DNA from 3 places in the Desulfitobacterium chlororespirans DSM 11544 genome. Region 2 is predicted to be linked to each of the others. Evidence: riboswitches for the same ligand, from Rfam matches in the RefSeq annotation. Region 2 holds a riboswitch; each other region holds the start of a gene.
What was found. Region 2 has a riboswitch for cobalamin ahead of BUA14_RS02500 (anaerobic ribonucleoside triphosphate reductase). Riboswitches for the same ligand answer to the same signal wherever they lie in the genome.
Positions count from the first base shown of each region.

Region 1: another riboswitch for cobalamin. It lies ahead of BUA14_RS09970 (ABC transporter substrate-binding protein); the one in region 2 lies ahead of BUA14_RS02500 (anaerobic ribonucleoside triphosphate reductase).
Region 3: another riboswitch for cobalamin. It lies ahead of BUA14_RS18145 (ABC transporter substrate-binding protein); the one in region 2 lies ahead of BUA14_RS02500 (anaerobic ribonucleoside triphosphate reductase).

Region 1 covers NZ_FRDN01000006.1:341,804-347,817, forward strand. The annotation lists gene BUA14_RS09960 (metal ABC transporter permease) at 1-799, shown strand, start outside; gene BUA14_RS09965 (metal ABC transporter permease) at 783-1,886, shown strand; cobalamin riboswitch at 2,036-2,225, shown strand; gene BUA14_RS09970 (ABC transporter substrate-binding protein) at 2,527-4,170, shown strand; gene BUA14_RS09975 (ABC transporter permease) at 4,291-5,268, shown strand; gene BUA14_RS09980 (ABC transporter permease) at 5,262-6,014, shown strand, end outside.
Region 2 covers NZ_FRDN01000003.1:560,711-566,724, forward strand. The annotation lists gene carB (carbamoyl-phosphate synthase large subunit) at 1-877, shown strand, start outside; cobalamin riboswitch at 1,088-1,272, shown strand; gene BUA14_RS02500 (anaerobic ribonucleoside triphosphate reductase) at 1,594-3,966, shown strand; gene nrdG (anaerobic ribonucleoside-triphosphate reductase activating protein) at 3,968-4,477, shown strand; gene BUA14_RS27770 (hypothetical protein) at 4,553-4,717, opposite strand; gene BUA14_RS28395 (hypothetical protein) at 4,881-5,024, opposite strand; gene BUA14_RS02515 (YjfB family protein) at 5,326-5,523, shown strand; gene BUA14_RS02520 (FmdE family protein) at 5,638-6,014, opposite strand, start outside.
Region 3 covers NZ_FRDN01000011.1:194,071-200,084, reverse strand. The annotation lists gene BUA14_RS18150 (ABC transporter permease) at 1-569, opposite strand, end outside; gene BUA14_RS18145 (ABC transporter substrate-binding protein) at 573-2,165, opposite strand; cobalamin riboswitch at 2,342-2,541, opposite strand; gene BUA14_RS18140 (sugar phosphate isomerase/epimerase family protein) at 2,595-3,401, opposite strand; gene BUA14_RS18135 (1,4-dihydroxy-2-naphthoate polyprenyltransferase) at 3,651-4,574, opposite strand; gene BUA14_RS18130 (hypothetical protein) at 4,730-5,371, opposite strand; gene BUA14_RS18125 (BaiN/RdsA family NAD(P)/FAD-dependent oxidoreductase) at 5,401-6,014, opposite strand, start outside.

The sequences.
Region 1 (6,014 bases), on a different contig from region 2:
GGGCGACGGGGTTTCCCACTCCGCCCTGCCCGGCGTGGTCATCGCCTTTATCCTGCTCGGCAGCAAAAATACGGAAATCCTGCTTCTGGGGGCCTTGCTCTCCGGACTGATCGCCACGGCGCTGATCGTGGGTATTGTCCGGCACACCCGCATCAAATTTGACAGCGCTCTGGCCCTGGTGATGTCCTTCTTCTTCGGCTTGGGGATGGTTCTGCTGACTTATGTGCAAAAGATCCCCAATTCCAACCAGGCAGGGCTCAAGCGCTTCATTTTCGGCCAGGCTTCCACCTTACTGCAAAGGGACATTATCCTGATGAGCGTCTGCGGTGCGGTTTTGCTGCTCCTTGTCCTGGTGTTCTGGAAAGAATTTAAACTCTTTGTCTTTGACAGTGATTTTGCCCATAATCTGGGCTTTTCCCCCAAAAAGCTGAACTTACTGCTGTCGTTTATGATTGTATTGACCATTATCATCGGTCTGCAGACGGTAGGGGTCATTCTCATGAGTGCACTGTTGATTAGTCCGGCCGTAGCCGCCCGCCAATGGACCAATAAGTTAGGGGTGATGGTTTGGCTTGCCGCCGCTTTCGGCGCTGTGTCCGGTGTGGTGGGAACCGCCGCCAGCTCTGCGGTGCCTAAATTGCCCACAGGACCGGCCATTGTGGTGTGCGCCAGTCTCCTCGTTGTGATCAGTGTTCTGTTTGCTCCGGGAAGAGGTATTCTGCACAGGGTATACCGGCACAGGAAGAATAAGCTGATGCTGAAACTGGAAGGGAGTGGGCCTGATGTCCCCACAATTTGAAATACAACTCATTGCCGTCATTGTGGCGGTGGCCTGCGCTCTGCCCGGTGTCTTTCTGGTGCTGCGGAAAATGGCCATGATGTCGGATTCCATCACCCATACGATTCTGCTGGGCATTGTGCTGGCCTTTTTCGTCACCCATGATCTTTCCTCCTCGTTTCTGATCGCCGGTGCGGCGTTAATGGGCGTCGTCACCGTATGGCTGACGGAAATGCTGGGGCGTACGCGGCTTTTGGCGGAAGATGCAGCCATCGGTATCGTATTCCCTCTCCTCTTTTCCATAGCCATTATCTTGATTACGCGCTATGCGGGTTCAGTGCATTTGGACACTGATTCGGTGCTGCTGGGGGAGCTGGCCTTTGCTCCCTTTGACCGCATGATCGTGGGGGGAGTGGATCTCGGCGCGAAAGCCATTCATACCACAGGGGCTCTTTTGCTTATTAACCTGGCGGTGATCATCATCTTCTTCAAGGAGCTGAAACTTGCCACCTTCGATCCCATGCTGGCCTCTGTGTTGGGTTTTGCGCCGACCCTGGTCCATTACGGCCTGATGACCCTGGTTTCCCTTACCACGGTAGGGGCTTTTCAGGCGGTGGGCTCCATTTTGGTGGTAGCGTTTATGATTGGCCCACCGGTTACGGCCTATCTGCTTACCGATGATTTAAAGCGGATGTTGATTTTAAGCGGAGCGATCGGGGCCATCAACGGCTTATTAGGCTATCGGGCGGCAGCCCTGCTGGACGTATCCATCGCCGGTTGTATGGCCATGATGACGGGAATTTCTTTCTTGCTGGTCTTTATCTTTGCTCCCGGCCGGGGGCTTGTGAGCACGCTGAGCAGACGCCGCAATCAAAAAATAGGCTTTGCGAAAATGATACTGTTGTTTCATCTTTATCACCATGAGGAAAGTGAAGCAAACCTTGCTGAGATACAAAGTTATTTGCGCCTGGATGGGGAGCTTACAAAAAATCTGATAGCCCTTTTGCAAAAGGAAGGATGTATTGAGTTAAACAACAGCGTGGTCAAACTGACCGAACAGGGGCGCCTGACCAGCCTGTGCAGCTATGAGGCATTGCTTTCGGGCTAAGCTTTCAAGAAAAGAAGGGATATCCCCGTGCAGGAGGTATCCGCTTTTTTTGTTTTAGATTGAGTGATTCTGAAGAAGGTAATTCTGAAGAATTCTAAAGATTCTCTAAAATGCATTGAAATTGGGCAAGAAATTTCTTATTCTATCTATAATTTCATATGGGGACGAGTACGATTTTTCAGAGGAAAAATCTTAAGGGAAGTCAGTCAAAGCTGACGCGGTGCCCGCCACTGTAGAAGGGAGTTAACTCACCATAAGGTCACTGGATAGTTATATCCGGGAAGACGGGAGTTAATGAGGAACTTAAGCCAGGAGACCTGCTCATGCCCCGGATTCGAAACAACCTACGGGATGTTAGGGAGGTGGATATCGTGTTCAGAACACTATTATTAAATACAGGATAGAAAGCCCTTTCCGTTTGGAAAAGGTTTTTTTGTTTTGGGTCAATGATTTTGGGTCAGTGATTCTGAAGAATTCTAAAGATTAGCTGAAAGAAATTGAAATTATATAAGAGTTTTTTTATAGTTAGAGGCAGCTAACTTACTTGAGCATACCTAAATTGCCGGGAGGAGCGGAGTTTCCCCGCCCATGAGCAAAGGTGCAGGTAAGGGAGTTAACTATTTTTATGGAGGTAGAAAAGATGAACAAGCCCAAGTTACATTTGCTTCGGAAGCGGTTCGCTCCCCTGCTGATTCTGCTGGTTGTCGTTCTTTTGGTTGGCCTGCCTGGGTGCAGTCCCTCCCCGACGACTTCAAAGGCGCCGGAGGAGGGGAAGAAGGAGGAACTGGTCCTGGCTGTGGGAATGGCCGATTATGGGATGTTCGATCCGAAAAAGACCTGGGGTGCTATCGGACAAATCCGCTTAACCCACAGCTCGCTGCTTAAAGCCACGAAGGACTTAACCTTTGTCGGCGATCTTGCCAAATCTTTTGAGACGAGTAAAGACGGCACTACCTGGACCTTCAAAATCCGCAATGATGCCAAATTTTCCAACGGCGACCCGGTTACCATAGAGGATGTCCTGTTTACCTATGAAATGCTGAAAGAAGACGGCATCGCCTTTGACCTTTCCTTTGTGGATAAAATGGAGATTACAGGCAAGGATACCATCGTGTTTACTTTGCAAGAGCCACGTTCCACATTTGTCAGTCAGCTTTCCGAAATCGGTATTGTGCCTAAACATATTTATGATGACAATTATTCCAAAAATCCCATTGGCTCCGGACCCTATCAGGTAACCCAGTATAATGACGGCGAACAAATCATCATGGACTATAACCCTTATTGGTATGGTGAGGAGCCTCACTTCAAGAAACTCACCTTCCTGCTGCTGGAAGAGGATGCCGCTTTTGCAGCGGCCAAGGCCGGTCAAGTTGATATTTGTTACATTCCTCCCAAATTTGCCGGGCAAACCCTACCGGGGATGACTTTACACGTTCTGGAAAGCGTTGATTCCAGAGGGATTACTCTTCCTGTCCTGCCCAGCGGCGGAACCGGGTATATCAACGCCAACGAGGTCAAAGTCGGCAATGATATTACCTCTCATTTGGCCATCCGCCAGGCATTGAACATCGGGTTAAGCCGTCAGGGAATTATTGATGTGACCATGGACGGATACGGAAAGGCTGCCTATTCCATTGTGGACGGCACACCCTGGTTTAATGAAAAAACGGTCATTGAGGATGGCCGGGTTGAAGAGGCCAAACAGTTGCTGGCAGATGCCGGCTGGGCCGATACCAACAAGGATGGCATCGTCGAGAAGGACGGGCTGAAGGCAGAATTTGATTTATATTTTCCTTCCAGTGACCAGCTGCGCGGCGACATCGCCTTAGCTGTTGCCGATCAGGCCCTTAGCCTGGGTATTAAGATCAATCTCATTGGTGCTACCTGGGATGAAATATTTATCCAGGGCAAGGCCAATGCCTGCTTATGGGGAGGCGGGCGGCTTCACCCTCATCAATTGTATACCATGTATTCCTCGAAGGTACTTAATCACGGTTATAACAATATGACTCACTATATACATCCTGTAGTGGATGATCATCTGGATAAAGCCATGCATGCATCTACCCAGGAGGAAGCCAACAAGTACTGGAAACTGGCCCAATGGGATGGAAAAACCGGTTTCAGCCCCCTTGGTGACGTTCCCATCGTTTGGTTGGCCCGGGTGGACCATTTGTATCTTGTCAATGATAAGGTGAATATCGGCAACCAACTGATGCATTCCCATGGTTATGAATTTGGGCTGTTTGGCAATATTACGGAGTGGTCAATCAACCCATAAAGCCAATCAAGCTGAACGCTCTATCAGAACAGGTGCGTCTGAAACGCCTGCCCGAAGCATTGGCGTTTTGAACGCACCTGTTTGAATGGGGCCGCTACATAAACGGGAGGTGCTGTGTTCATGTCTCAAAAAATCCTCAGGCGCTTTCTGCGCATGATTACCCTGATGCTTGGCTTATCCATCCTGACCTTCTGGTTGATCCATTTGTCTCCGATTGATCCGGTCAATGCCTATGCGATCAGTGATACCTCGATGTCGCAGCAACAGCTGGAAAAGCTGAAGGAATACTGGGGGGTTAACAAATCTCCTGTGGAACAGTATTTTTCCTGGGCAGGGGCCCTGCTGCAGGGTGATTTTGGTATGTCCAAGCTGTATAGAGTCCCCGTTATCGACATTATTAAAAGCAGAGCCATGACATCCTTTGCGCTCATGGGAACAGCATGGCTCTTGTCCGGTGTTTTCGGCTATATACTGGGAGCGGTGGCCGCCATGAGAAGAGGGAAGCTGCTGGATCGCTTTATTAAATGGTACAGTTATATTCTAGTTTCCATACCCACTTTCTTGCTGGCTTTAATTTTACTGCTTGTATTTGCAGTTTGGTTAGGAATGTTTCCGATTGGCCTGACTAAACCTATTGGTTTAGCGGATGCCGATGTTACTTTGGTGGATCGCCTCCGCCATTTCATTCTCCCCGCCTTGACGTTAAGCCTTTTAGGGGTTGCCAATATCGCCATGCATACCCGGGAAAAAATGATCGATATCCTCAATACGGAATATGTTACCTTTGCCAGAGCACGGGGAGAAACAACCTGGCAAATTTTCAAAAACCATGGTTTCCGCAACTCCATTATTCCGGCTATTTCCATTCAGTTTGCCTATTTCAGTGAATTGTTCGGCGGTTCCGTTCTGGCGGAGCAGGTATTTGCCTATCCAGGGTTGGGCAGCACTCTGACCACCGCCGGCTTAAAAGGAGATCTTCCCCTGCTGCTGGGAATTATTTTAATCGCTTCCTTGTTTGTCTTTATTGGCAATTTTATTGCCGACATCTTAAATACCATTGTCGACCCGCGCATTAAAAGGGGGGAGTTAAGATGCTAGAGCAATTAGGAAGGAAAGAGGACGTTCTTCTTGATATGGGAAAAACAGGTAATGTGCGCAAAAAGATCATTTGGATGATTGGCTTTTCCGCCTGCCTGATCGGTTTGATCCTTATATTTAGCTTTATTTTAAGCAGCGATAATCTTCGCGTGAACAATACCAGCAAGAACCTTATGCCCAGCTTGCAACATTTGTTTGGCACGGATTGGCTGGGCCGGGATATGTTTACCCGAACCATGAAAGGGCTGCGGCTGTCCCTGGCCGTTGGCATATTTGCTACGGTGATCAGTGTTACTGTGGCCACCCTGCTCGGGACCGCCGCCGCCCTATTCGGCAAAAAAATAGATGAGCTGATTTCCTGGCTCATTGACCTCTTCATCGGTATGCCTCACCTGATCTTCATGATTCTAATCTGTTATATCGTGGGCGGGGGGATACGGGGCATTGTTATCGGCGTCGCCATGACCCACTGGACCTCACTGGCCAGGGTGGTGCGGGCTGAAGTGTTGCAGATAAAGAGTGCGGAATACATCCAACTATCCCAAAGTTATGGTAAGTCCGCCTGGTATATTGCCAGAAAACATGTCATGCCTTCTGTATTTCCGCAAATTATGATTGGCTCGTTCCTAATGTTTCCTCATGTCATCCTGCATGAGGCAGCCCTCACCTTTTTAGGCTTTGGGCTGTCACCCCAAACACCGGCTGTAGGGATTATTCTGTCCGAAGCCATGAGCCATCTTTCTACA
Region 2 (6,014 bases):
TGCCTGCGTCATTCCCCCTCTGACCATTGCCGATCACCATTTGCGCACCATTATCGATTATACCCAGCGGATTGCCCAGGAACTTCATGTGGTAGGACTCATGAATATCCAGTACGCCATCGCTGAGGATAAGGTCTACGTCCTGGAAGCCAACCCCAGAGCTTCCCGTACCGTACCTCTGGTCTCGAAAATCTGCAATACCCCTATGGCCAAGCTGGCCACGGAGTTGATTCTGGCTGATTACACCGGGGAAAAGACGGATATCGCAGCAAACTTTAAGCCTGCTCAGATCACCCATTACGGTGTCAAAGAAGCGGTCTTCCCCTTTGACAAATTCCCTGAAGTGGATCCCGTCCTCGGCCCGGAAATGCGTTCCACCGGAGAGGTTCTGGGCATGGCAGATTCCTTCGGTCTGGCCTATTTCAAAGCCCAGGAAGCAACCCACTCCCCCCTGCCCTTCAGCGGAACCGTGCTTATGAGTATTGCCGAACAGGACCGCTCTTCAGGGTTAATCGAAACCGCCCGGGAATTTCTCAAGCTGGGCTTTAAGATCAAGGCCACTCAGGGGACCCGGAAATTCCTTCAGGATCATGGCATTGAAGCCGAATTCATCCACAAAATCGAGGAAGGCCGTCCCAATATCCCCGATGGTATCATGAACGGCGAGATCCAATTGGTCATTAACACTCCTATCGGCAAACGCAGTCTCAAAGATGATTCTTACATCCGCAAAACCGCCATTAAGTACAAGATCCCTTATATCACCACCACCCCCGCCGCCTTAGCCAGTGCCAAAGGAATTGCCGCGTCTCAGGAGGCGGCTGCCAATAAGACCGTGGTTAAATCCTTGCAGAAATATCATGGTGAGATAATGTAATTTAGGTAATATAATTTTGCTTATTTAAGGCTCATTTAATTAGATAATGTGATTTAGATCGTTGACAGTCCCCTTGCTTTTAAGATATGATTTTATCAGTCTTGGCTCAACTGGTTTTAGGTTGCGCACCCCTATATATAGTGTTTTTTTATAAATTTTCATCTATATATGGTGTTCAACGAGATTTTGATGTATAATGAGACTAGTTCATTAATAAGGAATCTCATAGGTGACTGTACAACCACAGTTGAAAAGGGAAGCCGGTTAGAGACCGGCACGGTCCCGCCGCTGTAAGGGGAATATGCTTCTTGGCATTACCACTGAAAAGGTTTTCGGGAAGGTAAGAAGTATAGATGATCCTAAGTCAGAAGACCTGCCTATGTGTATACCACCAACTCTACGGAAGATAGAGTATGTTGGGCTGCTAACGGCATGTTGTTTTTAGCTTCTCGACATCTCTGTCGGGAAGTTTTTATTTCACTGTCAGAAAGTATAAGCTTGCTCTGTATACTTTCTAAGCATAAGTGCAACCAGCGACTTCGCCTTATTTGCAAACATACGTTTAAAGTAAACAAGTGGGTCGACAGTGTCTTCGGGCGAAGCAACAAAGTGCGAAAGCAGTGCTTTCGGGGTTTTCTTTATCGGAACGGAATAGACACCGGTAATAGAACAGAATAGACGCCAGTAATAAAATGGAGAAAAGAGGGAGATTTTATTTGATTACTAAGATTCGCAAGCGCGACGGACGGGAAGCTCCTTTTAACATTGAAAAAATAGCCAACGCTATCTTTAAGGCGGCCAGTGCCACGGGAGGCAAGGACTATCAATCCTCTCTCCTTCTTGCTGAAGAAGTGGTCAACTACCTTGAGGTTAACCTACATAAAAAAGTCCCCTCTGTGGAAGAAATTCAGGATGCTGTGGAAAAGATCCTGATCGAAAGAGGCCACGCCCGCACAGCCAAAGAATTCATTCTCTATCGGGCGGAACGGACCCGTGTCCGGGAAATGGATACCCGGCTTATGAAGGTCTATGAGGAGCTGACTTTTAAAGAAGCCAAAGACAATGATATGAAGCGGGAAAATGCCAACATTGACGGAGATACCGCCATGGGCACCATGCTGCGCTACGGCTCCGAAGGAGCTAAACAGTTTAATGAGATGTTTGTCCTAAAGCCCGAACACTCTAAAGCCCACAAAGAAGGGGATATTCACATCCATGATATGGATTTTCTCACCCTCACCACCACCTGCTGCCAGATCGATATTATAAAACTTTTCAAAGAGGGCTTTGGGACCGGCCACGGCTTCTTAAGAGAACCTAACGATATCCAGAGCTACAGCGCTTTGGCTTGTATCGCTATCCAATCCAACCAAAACGACCAACACGGCGGCCAAAGCATTCCTAATTTTGATTACGGTATGGCTCCGGGAGTAGCCAAAACCTATATTAAGCTTTACAGGCAAAACCTGCTTAAAGCCTGCGAGCTTTTAATCCATCAGGATGTGGATCAGGAGGAGCTGGAAGCCCATCTCAAAGATGTATTCATCGCCCTTGTCAACCAAGGCGGGCCTACACCCACCCTTTCCCCTGATCCGGACTATTTTGAACAGGAAGCCGCACTGCTTCTAACCCTTCCTAACCTTAATCTGGATAGGCCTACCATCCGCAAAGCCCAAGAGTTTGCTGTCAAAAAAGCTCTCGCCGAGACGGATAAAAAAACTTATCAGGCTATGGAAGCCCTGGTCCATAACCTCAATACCATGCACAGCCGTGCCGGAGCCCAAATTCCCTTCAGCTCCCTCAATTATGGCACGGACACCACCCCGGAAGGCCGTATGGTGGTCAAAAACCTGCTCCTGGCCACAGAAGCAGGTCTGGGCAATGGCGAGACCCCTATCTTCCCTATCCATATCTTCAAAGTGAAAGAAGGGATTAATTATAATCCCAGTGATCCTAACTACGATTTATTCCAGCTGGCCTGCCGGGTCAGTGCCAAAAGACTCTTCCCCAACTTCTCCTTTATTGATGCTCCCTTTAACCTGCAGTACTATGTCCCGGGCAGGCCTGAGACGGAGATTGCCTACATGGGCTGCCGCACCAGGGTTATCGGCAATATTTATGACACTTCCCGGGAAACCATCTTTGGACGGGGAAATCTCAGCTTCACCACCATTAACCTCCCCCGTCTTGCCCTGAAAAGCCACCAAAACCGCACTGAATTCTTCGCCATGCTGGATGAGAAAATCGACCTGATTATCAACCAGCTCCTGGAACGTTTTGAAATTCAAGCCCGTAAAAAAGTCAAGAACTTTCCCTTTCTCATGGGACAAGGGATCTGGCTGGATTCCGACCAACTGGGCTGGGATGATGAAATTCGCGAAGTGCTGAAGCACGGCACCCTTTCCATGGGCTTTATCGGACTGGCTGAATGCCTTATGGTTTTAACTGGGCAGCATCACGGGGAATCGGAAGAGGCACGGGAGCTGGGACTGGAGATTGTTCAACAGCTGCGCCGACGCATGGATGAAGCAGGACGGGAATACGGGCTGAATTTCTCTCTCTTAGCCACTCCTGCCGAAGGCCTCTCCGGTCGCTTCATCAAAATGGATCAGGAGCTTTTCGGCAGCATCCCCGGTATCACGGACAAAGAATACTACACCAACAGCTTCCATATCCCCGTCAGTTTCCCCATCAGCGCCTTTCACAAAATCAGGATTGAAGCTCCCTATCATGAGCTGACCAACGCCGGCCATATCACTTATGTGGAGGTCGATGGTGATCCCACTCAAAATCTGGAGGCTTTTGAGAAAATTGTCCGTTGCATGAAAGAATCCGGCATCGGCTTCGGCGCCGTCAATCATCCTGTGGATCGGGATCCCGTCTGCGGATATACAGGAATCATCGGCAACGAATGCCCTCGCTGCGGCCGCGAGGAAAGCTCCACCCCCTTTGAGCGCATCCGCCGCATCACAGGCTATCTGGTGGGAACCTTGGATCGCTTTAACGACGCCAAAAAAGCCGAAGTCCGGGATCGGATTAAACACCTGAATTGCCTTGACTTCTCCTTTGCCGAGAAAGGTTTGCTTTAAGATGGACCCCCGCATCCGGATCGCAGGAATCATCGAGGAGTCCATTGTGGATGGCCCGGGCATACGCCTGGTGGTGTTTGCCCAGGGCTGCCCCCACCACTGCCCCGGCTGCCATAATCCTGAGACCCATGCTTACGAAGGAGGAAAAAGTGTCGCCATCGCGGAAATTCTCCAGCGTTTGGCCATGAATCCCCTCCTTGACGGCATCACCTTAAGCGGCGGGGAACCCTTTGCCCAGGCGGTCGGCTTTGCCTTGCTGGCACAATCCGCCCGGCAGAAAGGCTTCCATGTCATGACTTACTCAGGATATACCTATGAAGAACTCACTGCCTCAAGTGAACAGAACCCCGCCTGGGCTCGCTTGCTGGAACAGACGGACCTCCTGGTGGACGGGCCTTTCCACTTGGCTGAAAGGAACCTCCTTTTACCCTTCAGAGGTTCGGAGAACCAGCGGGTTATCGATGTGCAGGAAAGTCTGAGACAGAGGAAGGTTGTTCTGGCCTTGTCTTAAATTCACAAAACAAAAAAGACCTTTGCCGTTGAGATGTGATATGCTCTCTGGCCAAGGTCTTTTTTCATCTTCTCCCTACTCGGAATCACCGTTTTCACCTTTAAAGGCAATGACTTTGATGAGCGAAGGCTCACCATCCATGAATTCCATTTCTCCCTGCTCCTGGGCTTTTAAAAGGATATCTACGGCATCGGCAACTTTGGCTGCAAGCTGAAAATACATCTTTTCATAATCCGTCATCCTGATCTATACCCCCTATTCCAAGCAGCGGCAAGGCTCCGGGTCTTAACCCGGTCCTGCCGTCTGCTTTGATAGGGGAAATTAAAAAACGCATGCGAGGTTTTTTCACCCTACACATGCGCTATGCTTCGTTATCTGCTGAATCCCAAACACCCGACCCCATTCAACCGGAAACAAACCGGTTGTGAACAGAAAAGCCGTCCGCATAACCGATATGCGAACCGTTCCTTTCCGCTGCCTGGGTCAGGAATAGGCTGAATCTCCTGCTGCGTGAAGCCGCACAGTCTGCTCCCTGCCAACATCCCACTATACCCGCCTCACCCGTGGCACAGGCATCCTGCTTGTACAGAAACGGGCAGCGTTGTATAATAAGAATGTCGTCGTGGACAGCTGGACTGTTACGTGTAGGTGCTCATCCCACCTGCTCGTGCCTGGAAGTGCGTCAACACTTTCAGGTCACGGCGACTTTTTAATTTCCACCTATTCCTAATTATAGCTTGTTTGAAGTGAATTGCAAGCAATATACATCGACAAATCCTTGTGCGCATTGGAAAAGGTTTGGTTAAACCGCCAAACTATGCTATAGTAAATTCAGAGGAGGGTCGCCCATGGATATAGCTGCTTTATCCGTCGTTTCCAATCAGGTTCAGCTCAAACAGCAAGCTTCACTCTCTGTCATGAAGATGGTTATGAATGCTTCTCAAGAGCAGACGAATTCTCTCTTGGCTATGACACCGGGGATGTCCGGTGAGATGGAGTCATCTGTTAATCCTCATCTTGGCAGTAAACTTGACGTATTAGTATAGGGATATCTTTTTGACCCCACTTATCTATAAGCTAAGAAGGCCCCTTGCCGAGGAACTCGTTTTCCTCGGCAAGGGGCCTTTTTCGTCTATGGAATTAAGATCAATGAATTAAGATCAATATCCCCTTGAATAATCCTCAAAACAATCGAGACAAACTTTTTTCCCCTCCTGGAGCCTCATTTTATGCTCAGGCGCGCCTTCCCCACAGATTTCACAGACCACCGATTTAAAGAGCCGGGCCTGCTTAGGCAAGGTAAAACCAGGCTTTTTAAACTCAAAAAGGTCATCCAGGGGAGCGGTCAGGATATAATTTTGACGTTCCTGACGGTTCATTTCCCCTGACGAGGGCTTCTGAAGAATGCGCACACTTTCCCCAGTGTTTCTGTTGAAGAAGCTGAAGGCCATCTTTCCGGTGCCGCGATAGATAAGATTACCTTTACCAAAACTGCATCCCGTAATCACCTGCACGGCGTCTGCTCCGCAGGCATCAT
Region 3 (6,014 bases), on a different contig from region 2:
GCCGTTGTGGCACAGGAGAGAGCTGCCGCCGGCATCAGCATATGCCTGACTCCCCCGACTCCACTGGTCGGCAGCCAGCCCAGTATCTCTGCAAACAAAAGAATCAGCAAAAGGGACAGCCAGAACCCGGGGAAAGAAAGCATCACGTTCGTCAAACCCATAAGGCTATGATCAAGGCCCCGATCTTTGTACATGGCAGCCAGAATTCCCATCAGAATCCCGCCGGTACAGGCCAGAACCACAGCATATCCGGCCAGCTGCAAGGTTATCGGCAGGCGCCGGCCCAGCTCCTCTCCCACAGGTTCCTGTGTCGAATAGGAAATGCCCAGATCCCCCCGCAAGGCATTGGTTGCCCAGTGAAGATACTGGACAGGCAAGGGCTCATTCAGCCCCATCTTTTCCCTCATCACCGCGATTTGCTCCTGAGTTGGTTCGGACATACCGCCCCGGCTTAAAGCAATTTCCGCCGGGTCGCCGGGGGAAATTACCCCCAGCGCAAAGGCGAGCAAAGTAATGCCGAACAACACCGGTATCAGTGAGGCAATTCTTTGGCTGATATAGCGGCTCATTCCCTATTCAGCCCATTCCACTTTCGGCAGCTCCAGCCCATAAAGCTTAGCTTCGTAGTTGGTTAGTTTTGTGCTGTAAGCCATCAAAGTCACATCATTAAAAAGAGGAATGACCGGCAGTTCTTCCGTGGAAATTCGTTGGATTTGATTATAGATAGCGGTGCGTTTTTCCAGTTCAAGAGAGGATGCCGCTTCTTTCATCAACCCTTCAACTTCAGGACTAGTGTAACCCAGACTGTAATTCTTGTTATGATCTCCTGTGGAAAGCATAAAGCGTCTGAAAATCGTTGAAGCCTCGCTGTTGGAAAGTCCCTGCTGAAGACGGGCCAGATGATGGTGCCCCGCTTTCATCTCCTCCCGCATGGTAGCATACTCCATGGCCTTAATCTCCACATCCAAACCGATTTGAGAAAGCCAGGACGAAATCAGTTCAGCCTCCATTTTCTGAGTCGTTTCAGCACCGTTAATCATATAGACTATTTTATGGCGCTGATCTCCCAGCACTTCCTTAGCAAGGGCTTTCGCTTTCTCAAGATTTTCTTCTACGGGAATATCTGTATAAAAAGGAGTACTGTAATTCAGGATATTGGTCGTCGGGGTTCCATACCCGCTATAGAGATCATCGACCAGGGACTGACGGTCCAAAGCTAAACTGACCGCTTGACGCATCCGTACATCATCGAAGGGGAATTGGGTTCCATTGACCCCGAGAAAACGAATCATGGTGGATTTTGTCGTGGTCAGTGCAAATTGAGATTGATCTTTTAACTCTACCGCTAAAGAAGCCGGTATAGCGCTCAAGTCCATTACTCCAAGGATTTCCCCTGCTTTCAAGGCGGAGAAGCGAGTGTCTGCGTCAGGAATGACTTTCACCCGGACAGCCTTCGCCTTAGCTTTTTCCCCATAATAATTCTCATTGCGCTCCAGCAAAACATATTGATCTTTCACATTTTCCACTATCCGGAAAGGCCCTGTGCCCTGGGCGATGCCTTGGAAATTCCCTTCCTCATCAAAGCATTTAGGGCTATAGATGGCACTGCCGAAGCTAACCATATTATAGAGCTGGGTTGGCGCAGGATTCTCAAATGTCAATTTGATCCCATAGTCGCCGACCTTAGCGTATTCTTTTAATTCCGGATAATGAGCATTAATATCCAGAGGATAGAACGATGAGGTTTTCACCCCCAGTTTCATCCTGTCGAAATTGGCGATGACAGCATCTGCATTCAGCATTTCCCCATCATGGAATACCACCCCCTGCCGCAGATGAAAGGTCCATTCCTTGCCGTCCGCAGACATTTCCCAGCTATCGGCCAGGCCGGGAAGGGGCGCCCCATGATCATCCTGCTTAATCAGGGGTTCCCACACGTAAAGAATAGCACTGCAATAATATCCGTCTTTTTCACCGGGAGCAAGATTGCGGTATCCTCCCAGGACAATTTCGGCATCCTTATCCACTGGGGAAGGGGCAGCTGCCGGACTGCTGCCACCGGTCGGCGTACTTGAATTAGTGCACCCTGCCGCAGACAACAGCACAAAGACAGACAGGCAGAGGGCTAATATCCGTTTAAGGTTAAGCTTGGTCAAAACTTGCATAAGTATCCTCCTCTAAAACATCATGATTTACCATTCCTTAAGTAGCCTTTCACTCTGATTCAAATTACTGCAAATAAAAAAACCCTTCACTAACGGAAGGGCTTAGAAGGCTAGCTTGTATCCAAGTTGTTCAACGACGACACAAAAATCCACCTCCCTAACATCCCGTAGGTAATCTTACTTTGGGGAGATGAGCAGGTCTCCTGGCTTAAGATCATCATCAACTCAGGCCTTCCCGGATAAACTATCCAGTGACATCTTATGGTTGACTCCCTTTTACAGTGGCGGGCACCGCATCAGCTTTAACTGACTTCCCTTTTCAATCCTGTTTGTTTTCTTTCCTGCAAACAGAATCACTCATCCCAATTTCTATGAAATTTCATTAATATATAACAAATATAACATACCTATAACAGTTTGCACAGACTGTTAAGAATTCTCAATCAAAATCCTGACTCCGCTGATTCTATCGTAAGCCCTCTCCAGGAATTCCTGGGGCTTCCCTTGTCTTTCCTGAGGATTAGGGTATACTTCCAGGGTGAGAAAATCTTGATAACCTTTCGGAAAGGCCCCGGCAACTTTAGCCCAATCGATCACACCATGACCGGGCAGCCAATGCCGGTCCTCCACCCCGTCATTGTCGGAAAAATGAGTAGCCATCAGGCGGTTACCCCAGGCTCTCAGCAGGTGAAAATCCTCCTGATCCGTCAGCCGGTGATGAGAGCTGTCAAAGCAAAAACCCAGGGCCGGGGAAGCAATCTGCCCCAGCACATACTCCACACTGTCCCTGCGACGGGTGTTTTCCACGGCAATCCTGACTCCCTGTCTCTCCGCAGCCCCGGCCAGTTCCCCCATACTTGCCAACCCGTACTCATTGGGCTGCGGCGGGTTTTCCCCATCGCATAAATGCATCACCAGCAAAGGAATCTCAAACCGTGCACAATCCTCTATCCATTGCTTATGCCTGGCGATGATCTCTCCGCGCAAAGCTTGCTCATCCGACCACAGTGCATTGGCATCACACCAGGGTACATGAATGTTCTCCAGGATTAATCCTCTTTCCCGTACTAAGGCCGGCATCCTTTCCTTGGGCATAGGAAAGGGTTCCTCTTCATCTTCCCACCAAAGAGAGGTCCCTGTAAACCCCGCCTCCTGTATTAATGAGATTCTCTCCCCGAAGGGCAGGACAAACCCAAACCAGGAAAAAACACCTGTCTTTTGCTCCGGAACCCTCATTATCTTTCCCCTCCCTCTCCTCTCAATCTTTCATTAACCCTGAGCGTAACCCCAGGATTCCGTTAAGGATTGCCTTTAGCATAATAAAGAAAACCCGGCTTCGCCGTGCTTTAAACGCATGCTTACCAATGAGGCGAAATCGCTGGTTGCACTTATGCTTGGAAAGTATATAGCGTAAGCTTATACTTGCTGATAGTGTAAAGGAAAACCCGCCTCAGGCGGGTTGCTCTCTTCTTTAAAGTCCGTACATTAGAGAAAATACCCCACCAACAGCCCCAGAGCCAGCAGCAAACCAAAAAAGGTATTGGTCTGTCCGGTCGCTTTCATAGCAGGCATCATGGTAATGGGTTCCACCTTCCCCACAAAGCCTTTCGTCGCCTGCCTCGCTTTGGGTATGCTCAGTAAGGCCACAAGGGCCCAGGGGGTAATAAGCCGGACCACCACCAGCCCCACGATCCAGAGATAAGCAACGGCAAACATGATCCCCATAAATACGATCGTCTTTTCCGGTCCCAATAGAACGGGAATGGTTTTGCGTCCGTTGGCCTTATCCCCATCCCGGTCCCGCAAATTATTGCTTAGATTGATCAACCCTACTAAAATCCCGCTGGGAACCGCCACTAAAACGGCCGTACTTGAAACATAACCGGTCTGAATAAAAAAGGCAATGAGGATGATCAGAAAGCCCATAAACAAACCGGAAAACAGCTCTCCCAAGGGAGTATAGGAAATAGGATAAGGACCGCCGGTATAAAGATAGCCCATCAGCATGCACAAGGACCCCACCGCTGCCAGCCACCAGGAGGAAGAAGCACAGATATAGACGCCCAGCAGTACCGAGATAGCATACATACTCAGAGCAAGGGTCATAATCAGGCCGGGAGCCATACCATGACGCACAATGCCGCCGCCAATGCCCACCGATTTCTCCGTATCCAATCCCCGCTTATAATCGTAGTATTCATTAAAAAGATTGGTTGCCGCCTGAATGAGCAGACTGGCGATCATCATAGCGGCAAAAAGCAGAAGATGGGTCTTCCCCTCCAGCAAGGCCAGAACCGATCCCAGCAGAACCGGAACTGTGGCGGCCGTCAAAGTGTGGGGACGAATTAATTCCCACCATATCTTCCAATGGTGTTTTTGAGGTGGACGGGAAGTGAAGTCACTGCTCATAGCTCTCTCCTCATTAAGTTTCTCATTATATTTCTCGTTATAGTTCTTCAATCTTTTCACTGATACCTTCTCGTATTAGCATCAAAAGACAACCCAATAGCCTTATTATATCCATTTCTCAAACAGGGATAAAGAAAGAAATCAGAGTAAGAGCACTAAACGCTCCCTGCCGTCGTGAAATAAACAAATCCCCCGCCCAATGTGCTGGTTTTCAGCCACAATGCCAGATCGATCTTCTTTAGTCTGCCTTCATCCAGGATCGTTCCATAGGCTTTCTGCTTTTCCTCATCGAACTCCAGTTGAATGATATTGACCCAGTGCCAGCGATCCAGGTTTTTTACCTCCCCATTGCACCAGTTAAGAAAAGCAATTGGGGCATCCTGGTCCAAGGCTTCAGCTAAAAAATCCACAACCTCCCCTAAGGATGGCCGGCGGTGAACCTCCTCAGGTACCTCACAGAGGTGATATTCAAGAGAGATATCCTTGGTCTGAGCAAACGCTGCCAATGGTTCATAAAGCATGCTCATCTTATTAACCCCTTTGAGGGAGGGGGTAACATACTTCCACAACTCTTCCATTAAGGCAATCCATTCCCCGCGGCTCCGAAAACCCTCCCCAGCAGGAAGCCGGCCATGGGTAAGATAATACATAATATTGGCTGCCGTACAGGGACCACAACCGGCTCGGCGCTGCCAAATGGTAGGATACCAGCCCTGACAGGCACCATGATAGACCGGCTCTTGATCTGTATCCATAAATTTATAAACATCAGGATTGGCAATGGATTTTAAAATCATCTTTCCACACCGCCTCTCTAATCATTTCATCATCCGTCGGCAGCACTCTTGCCCGCCACATAGCCTGAAGACCAGGCCCATTGCAGGTTATAGCCTCCGCAGTCTCCATCAATATCCAGGATCTCGCCGGCAAAATAAAGTCCCGGCACCAGCAGAGATTCCATGGTCCTGGGGTTGATATCACGAACATCAAGGCCTCCGGCCGTGACCTGAGCAGCCGTCCAGCTGTTGGTGCCGATGACCTGGAAACGCCAGTCTTGAAGCAGGTTCAGAATACCTGCCTTTTCCCGGGCGGTCAAAGCAGCGACCGGCTTGTTAATATCTTCAATGCCGGACTGTTTGAGGAGCACGGGAACTAACTGCTTATTGATAAAGCCGACAAAGCTGAAATGCACGCTCTTTTCCGGAGCCTCCTCCCAGCGCTTGCTTAGATACTGCTCAAGCTTTTCCCTGGACCAAACGGGGAGCAGCACCACCTTAAGCCAAACCGCATTCTGCATCCGCAGTTTTTCGGCAGCCGTCCGGCTTAATTGGAAAATCGGCGGACCGGAAATCCCATACTCCGTAAATAGGATTTCCCCTTGGGCTTTGGCCAAAGTTTTTCCCTTGACCAGCACTTGCGCCCCGCCATCGAATTTGATGC